One region of the Kribbella sp. NPDC056345 genome, then DNA from elsewhere that is predicted to be linked to it. Evidence: predicted binding sites of a transcription regulator. Region 1 holds the regulator's gene; the other holds the start of a gene.
What was found. Region 1 encodes HrcA, which represses chaperone genes, less so after heat shock. Its sites were predicted from a motif close to TTGGCACTCGNNNNNNNCGAGTGCCAA; they were not measured.
Positions count from the first base shown of each region.

Region 2: groES (co-chaperone GroES) is a predicted target of HrcA. The motif match lies at 1,962-1,988, and genes of this name have one in related genera.

Region 1 is NZ_JBHJQQ010000001.1:51,698-55,164, reverse strand. Features, by position in the region: gene ACFCV3_RS00305 (EF-Tu/IF-2/RF-3 family GTPase) at 1-103, opposite strand, end outside; gene ACFCV3_RS00300 (ThuA domain-containing protein) at 194-835, shown strand; gene ACFCV3_RS00295 (Gfo/Idh/MocA family protein) at 832-1,917, shown strand; gene hrcA (heat-inducible transcriptional repressor HrcA) at 1,967-2,989, shown strand; gene dnaJ (molecular chaperone DnaJ) at 3,018-3,467, shown strand, end outside.
Region 2 is NZ_JBHJQQ010000004.1:504,945-508,411, forward strand. Features, by position in the region: gene ACFCV3_RS17350 (methyltransferase domain-containing protein) at 1-706, opposite strand, end outside; gene ACFCV3_RS17355 (peptidoglycan-binding protein) at 716-1,312, opposite strand; gene ACFCV3_RS17360 (peptidoglycan-binding domain-containing protein) at 1,381-1,854, opposite strand; gene groES (co-chaperone GroES) at 2,125-2,421, shown strand; gene groL (chaperonin GroEL) at 2,550-3,467, shown strand, end outside.

The DNA.
Region 1 (3,467 bases):
CGTCCTCGACCGTCAGCGCGAACGCGCCCGGCGGTACGACGTCCTGCGGCCGCGTCCCCGGGAAGGTGTTCGCCTGCGGTCGTTTCCAGAACTTCCAGCCCATGATCCGACCCTAGACCGCGTCGGGGCCGGGCGCTTAAGGTCGAGGTCGAATCTTCCGGTAATTGCGGCGAAACTTTCGAGGGTGGTCGATGTGACGACGAAGCGTGCGCTGGTGGTGCGGGGTGGCTGGGACGGGCATGTGCCGGTCGAGGCGACCGAGCTGTTCATCCCCTACCTGAAGGAGAACGGGTACGACGTCACCACGTCGGACAGCACCGAGAGCTACCTGGACCTGGACGGAGTCGACCTCGTCCTGCAGTGCGTGACGATGTCGACCGCCGCCCCGGAGCACCTGAAGAGTCTGGAGCAGGCGATCCGTGGCGGGACCGGGTTCGCCGGGTGGCACGGCGGGATCGTGGACTCGTTCCGGGACAACGCCGACTACAGCTTCGTCACCGGCGGGCAGTTCGTCTCGCACCCGCACAACTTCATCGACTACCGCGTCGACGTGGTCGCCGACCATCCGATCGTCGAGGGCATCACGCACTTCGACGTCCACACCGAGCAGTACTACCTGCACGCGGACCCGACCAACAACGTGCTGGCGACCACCAAGTTCGACACGCACCCGGACTTCCCGTGGATCGAGGGCGCCGTGATGCCGGTGGTCTGGACGCGCACGTGGGGCGAGGGTCGGGTGTTCGTCTGCACGGTCGGTCACAAGCTCGACGACTTCGACGTTCCTGAGGTGCGCACGATCATCGAGCGGGGGCTGCTGTGGGCGAGCAAGTGACACGAGTCGGCATCGTCGGCACCGGAGTCATCTCCGGGACCTACCTCGATCACCTGGCCAAGCTGCCCGGTGTCGAGGTGGTCGCGGTCGCGGACCTGGACCTCGCGCGCGCCCAGGCGGTCGCCACGGACAGCATCCGCGCGCTCACACCCGATGAGCTGTACACCGCCGACGACGTCGACATCGTCATCAACCTGACGATTCCGGCCGCCCACGCCGCCGTACACCAGGCTGCTCTCAACGCCGGCAAGCACGTGTACGGCGAGAAGCCGCTGGCCATGGATCGCGCCGAGGCCGACCCGCTGCTCAAGTACGCCGCCGCGCACGACCTCCGCATCGGCTGCGCACCGGACACCGTCCTCGGCACCGGCACCCAGACAGCTCGCGCCGTGATCGACCGTGGTGACATCGGCGTACCGCACGCCGCGACCGCCTTCATGGTGACGCCCGGCCACGAGCTGTGGCACCCGGCGCCTGAGTTCTACTACCAGCCCGGTGGCGGCCCGGTCCTCGACATGGGCCCGTACTACGTGACCAGCCTGGTCACCCTCCTCGGTCCGGTACGGCGGGTCACCGCGCGCGCCGGGCAGTCGAAACAGGAGCGGATGATCCACACCGGTCCCCGGGCCGGGACTGTCTTCCCGGTGGAGGTTCCGACGCACCTGACCGGCGTGCTGGAGCATGAGTCCGGCGCACTGACCACCGTGCTGATGTCGTTCGACGTGTGGGCCGGTCGGTTGCCGCGGATCGAGGTGCACGGGACTGAGGGCAGTCTGTCGGTTCCGGACCCCAATGGCTTCGACGGGGCGGTTGAGATCGTCACTCCGACCCAGCGGGAGTGGACGGAAGTGGCAACAGCCGGCGGGTACGCCGGGGCCGGTCGGGGCGTCGGTGTGGCGGACATGGCCCGGGCGCTGCGCAACGGCGAACCGCACCGGGCGAACGGCGAGCTGGCGTACCACGTGCTCGACGTACTGGAGTCTTTTATCGACTCTGCGGTCCAGGATCAGCCGCTTGATGTGGCCAGTACAGTGACGCGCCCCGCAGCAGTTCCGTTGGGAGCGTCGCCCGACACCGCCTAGACTGGCACTCTGAGCTTTTGAGTGCCAAGAGGCTGGAGAGGGTGGTCGCGTGCTGGATGAGCGCAAGCTGGATGTACTCCGCGCCATCGTCGAGGACTACGTCGCGACCCACGAGCCGGTCGGCTCGAAGACACTGGTCGACCGGCACAACCTCGGTGTCTCCCCGGCTACGGTGCGTAACGACATGGCCGCGCTGGAGGAGGAGGGGTACATCACCCAGCCGCACACCAGCGCCGGCCGCATCCCGACCGACGCCGGCTACCGGCTGTTCGTCGACAAGCTGAGCACGGTCAAGACGCTGTCCGCGGCCGAGAAGAAGGCCATCACGTCCTTCCTCGGCGGCGCGGTCGACCTCGACGACGTCGTACGGCGGACGGTCCGGCTGCTCGCCCAGATCACCCGCCAGGTCGCGATCGTGCAGTACCCGTCGCTGAACCGGTCGAGCGTCCGGCACATCGAGGTGGTCACGATGTCACCGCGCCGGCTGCTGCTGGTCCTGATCACCAGCAACGGCCGGGTCGAGCAGCGGATCGTCGAGCTGCCGAAGGACATCGACGAGCAACTGGTCGCCGACCTCCGGTCACGGCTGAACACGGCCATGGTCGGCCAGCGACTGACCGAGGCGGCCACCTCGCTCGCCACGGTCGCCGACAACTTCGCGCCGGACGACCGCCCGCTGGTCGCGGCGATCGTCACAACCCTGCTCGAGGCGTTCACCGACGAGATGGGTGAGCAGCGGATCGCGGTCGGTGGCGCGGCCAACCTGACCCGGTACGGCGACGACTTCGAGCGGAACGTGAAGCCGGTGCTGGAGGCGCTGGAGGAGCACGTCATCCTGCTCAAGCTGCTCGGTGAGGCGACCCACCCGCAGACCCTGACGGTCCGCATCGGTCACGAGAACCCGTACGAGGAGCTGGCCACCACCTCGGTGGTCGCGACCGGCTACGGGTCCAAGTCGGAGGCGCTGGCCACCCTCGGCATCGTCGGCCCGACCCACATGGACTACCCCAGCACGATGGGCGCCGTACGGGCCGTCGCGCGCTACGTCAGCCAGATATTGGCTGAGTCATGACGCATTCACTTAACCCCTGGTCTGGAGTATGAGCACCGATTACTACGCCGTCCTGGGCGTCAGCCGTGACGCTTCAGCGGACGAGATCAAGAAGGCGTACCGCAAGCTGGCGCGCCAGTACCACCCCGACGTCAACGACTCCGAGGACGCGCACCACAAGTTCCAGGAGATCGGCCGCGCGTTCCAGGTGCTGAGCGATCCGCAGAAGCGGCAGATGCACGATCTCGGCGGCGACCCGTTCGCGTCGGCCGGTGGCGGGCCCGGTGGGTTCGGCGGCGGTCAGGCGTTCACGTTCACCGACATCATGGACGCGTTCTTCGGCCAGACCGGCGGGGCCACCCGCGGGCCGCGGCCGCGGACGCGACGTGGCCAGGACGCGTTGATCCCGCTGCGGATCGACCTGGCCGAGGCCGCGTTCGGGACGACCCGCGAGCTGAAGGTCGACACCGCCGTACTGTGTCCGACCTGTTCGGGCTCC
Region 2 (3,467 bases), on a different contig from region 1:
TACCGGAGTACAAAGCACCGGACCACAGTGCGGCCTCTTTGACCTCACCCGCGTCGCTGATCCACTCAGCCTCAACCCCATCCGGTACGGCGTCGTGCGGGATCCCGGGTGCGACCTTCACACAAGCGGTCCGCTCCAGCAGTCCCGTGATGAAGGTCCACGGCGGCGAGTAGGCGTTGTGATCGAACACGCGCCGCCCGTCCGCTCGCCGTGCCGGATCGGCGAACACCACGTCGTACGGCGTGAGGTCCGCGATCTCGGCGTCGCCGACGAGCACCTCGCCCGGCAGATCCAGCGCTGCGAGGTTGGCGCGTGCTGCTGCGGCCGTCTCGGGATCACGCTCGACACCGGTGACCCGCAGGCCGGCGCGGGCGGCGCTGATCAGGTCACCGCCGATTCCGCAGCCCAGGTCGATCACCCTGCTCCCCGGCAGGGCCGCAGCGATCCGTGCGGCCCGGTGGGTGCCCACTACGGTTCGGGTGGACTGCTCGTAGCCGTCCGGGGTGAAGTACATCCGCGCTGCGTCCGCACCGAACTTCGCGACCGCCCGGTACCGCAGTGCGGCCTGCGTGACCGCAGCACTGACCAGGGCGCCGTCGTACCGGCGTCGGAGCTTCTCGACGACCTGTAGCTCTCGACCCACCTCGTACTCCGCACAGGCGGCTGCCAGGACCTCAGGGTTGTCCAGCAGGGAGGTGACGGTCACCCGCACACTTTAGAGCGGGCTGGAACAGGTCTTGCTCCAGCTGCGGGTGGAGGTGGAGTAGAGGCGCCAGTTCATCGCTGAGCGGGTCTTGGGGCCGTAGATGCCGTCCACGACGATCTTGTGCTTGCGCTGAACCATGGTGACCACGGCGCGGGTGTTCTTGCCGTAGATACCGTCGACGGTGAGTTTGGTGCCGTAGCAGGAGTTCAGGTTGCGCTGCAGGACCTGGATGGCGGTCAGCGGATCACCGGTCCGGTCGGAGCCGCGGTGCGGGGTGTCGCCGTACTTGAGGTTGCAGTTGGTGCTGGAGCTGCCGTTGACCGACGGCATCGGGATGCCCCAGGTCTTGCTGACCGGGATGAGCCGTGCGGAGCGGCACTGACCTAGCTTGGCTTCGGCCGCGGCTGCTGCCTCGAGCGAGACGTGGTCGCCGGCCTTGTCCGTGGTGAGCGGAGCGGCCTGGTCGCTGGCCGGCTTCGGCGCTGCCGCCTGCTGCTTCTTGGAGGCGTTCGCCGCGACCGCACCGACCGCCAACGCACCTACGGCGGCGAGCACCACGAGGGTGCGGCCGGAGAGTTTCGGCAGTTTGGGGAGCGTGAAAGCCATGAGAAGACGGTCCCACGCCGGCCCGGCTTAGGCCAGCGCGTGACCACTATCTGCACACGCCCGGATGCTCAGAGCTTGTCGTAACAGCCCTGGCTCCAGACCTTCTTCGACGGGTTGTACATCCGCCACTTCATCGCCGACCGCGTCTGCGGACCGTAGACGCCGTCCGCGGGGAGCTTGAGCTTCTTCTGGACAGCCTTCACGGCATCGCGGGTCTTGGCGCCGTACCGGCCGTCCTTGGCCAGCTTGGAGCCGTAGCAGTAGTTGAGGTTGCTCTGCAGTGCCTGGATGGCCCGGGCCGGGTCGCCGAACGGGTTCTTCGGGTCGCGGTGCGGGTTGTCGCCGTACTTGAGGTTGCACGTGGTGCTGGTGCTCTCCCACTCGCCCGGGACGAACACCGTCCAACCGCTCCCGACCTTCTTGAAGGTCGCGGAGTCGCACTGGCTGAGCGGTGCGGCGGAGGCGGGGGCTGCTGCGGCGACCAGTGGCGTGACGGCGAGAGCGGCCACGGCGATGGTGGACTTCAGTAGGCGCATGGACATGGTGACCCTCCAACGTCCGGACCCCGTCCGATCGGGTTCCTGTGGGGGGTCAGACTCCGGTGCGTGGTCAAGAGTTGCCCGGAGTGAGCGCTCCTGGCGAGATTGATCTGGCACTCGAGTTGACCGAGTGCTAATCGCGGCCTAGATTCGGTGTTGGCACTCTCCTAGTGAGTGTGCCAACGGTCCGGCCTCCTGAGCCCCGCGACGGCAGGGGAGCGCGACCGCGCAGCACCACAGACAAAAATGCGAATCGACCGTGGAGGTCAGCAAGTGTCGGTCACGATCAAGCCGCTCGAGGACCGTGTCCTCGTCGCGCCGCTCGAAGCCGAGCAGACCACGAAGTCCGGCCTGGTGATCCCGGACACCGCCAAGGAGAAGCCCCAGGAGGGCGAGATCCTCGCCGTCGGTCCGGGCCGGATCGACGACAACGGCAACCGCGTCCCGCTGGACGTCGCTGTCGGCGACAAGGTCATCTACTCCAAGTACGGCGGCACCGAGGTCAAGTACGACGGCCAGGACTACCTGATCCTGGGCGCCCGCGACATCCTCGCAGTCGTCAGCAAGTGACGACCGCCCACTGTTCCTGACTGACACCGCCCCGGCCGCCTCTGGCACCGGGGCGGAGCCGGTCAGGACAGTGGGACCTGGATCGAAGCCTGCTACGCGAGACATTCAGAAAAGGACTGGTTTTCTTCATGCCGAAGATCCTCGAGTTCGACGAGAACGCTCGGCGCGCGCTGGAGCGTGGCGTCGACAAGCTCGCGAACACGGTGAAGGTGACGCTGGGCCCGAAGGGCCGCTACGTCGTCCTGGACAAGAAGTGGGGCGCCCCGACCATCACCAACGACGGTGTGACCGTCGCCCGTGAGGTCGAGCTGGACGACCCGTTCGAGAACCTTGGTGCGCAGCTGGCCAAGGAGGTCGCCACCAAGACCAACGATGTCGCCGGTGACGGCACCACCACCGCGACGGTGCTGGCGCAGGCACTGGTGCACGAGGGCCTGCGGGCCGTCGCCGCCGGGGTCAACCCGATGGGCCTCAAGCGCGGGATCGAGGCGGCTGTCGAGGCCGTCTCCGCGCGGCTCGTCGAGACCGCCCGGCCGGTGGACGACAAGGGCGACATGGCCCACGTCGCCACCATCTCCGCCCGGGACGCCGAGATCGGCACCCTGATCGCGGACGCGTTCGACAAGGTCGGCAAGGACGGTGTGATCACCGTCGAGGAGTCGAACACCTTCGGGACCGAGCTCGAGTTCACCGAGGGTATGCAGTTCGACAAGGGCTACATCTCGCCGTACTTCATCACCGACGCCGAGGCCGGCGAAGCGGTGCTGGAGGACCCGTACATCCTGATCCACCAGGGCAAGATCTCCGCGATCGCGGACCTGCTGCCGCTGCTGGAGAAGGTCGTGCAGTCCGGCAAGACGCTGCTGATCATCGCCGAGGACGTCGAGGCCGAGGCCCTGTCCACCCTCGTGGTGAACAAGATCCGCGGCAACTTCACCTCCGTCGCCGTCAAGGCGCCGGGCTTCGGTGACCGCCGCAAGGCGATGCTCGAGGACCTCGCCGCCCTCACCGGCGCCCAGGTCATCGCGCCGGAGGTCGGGCTGAAG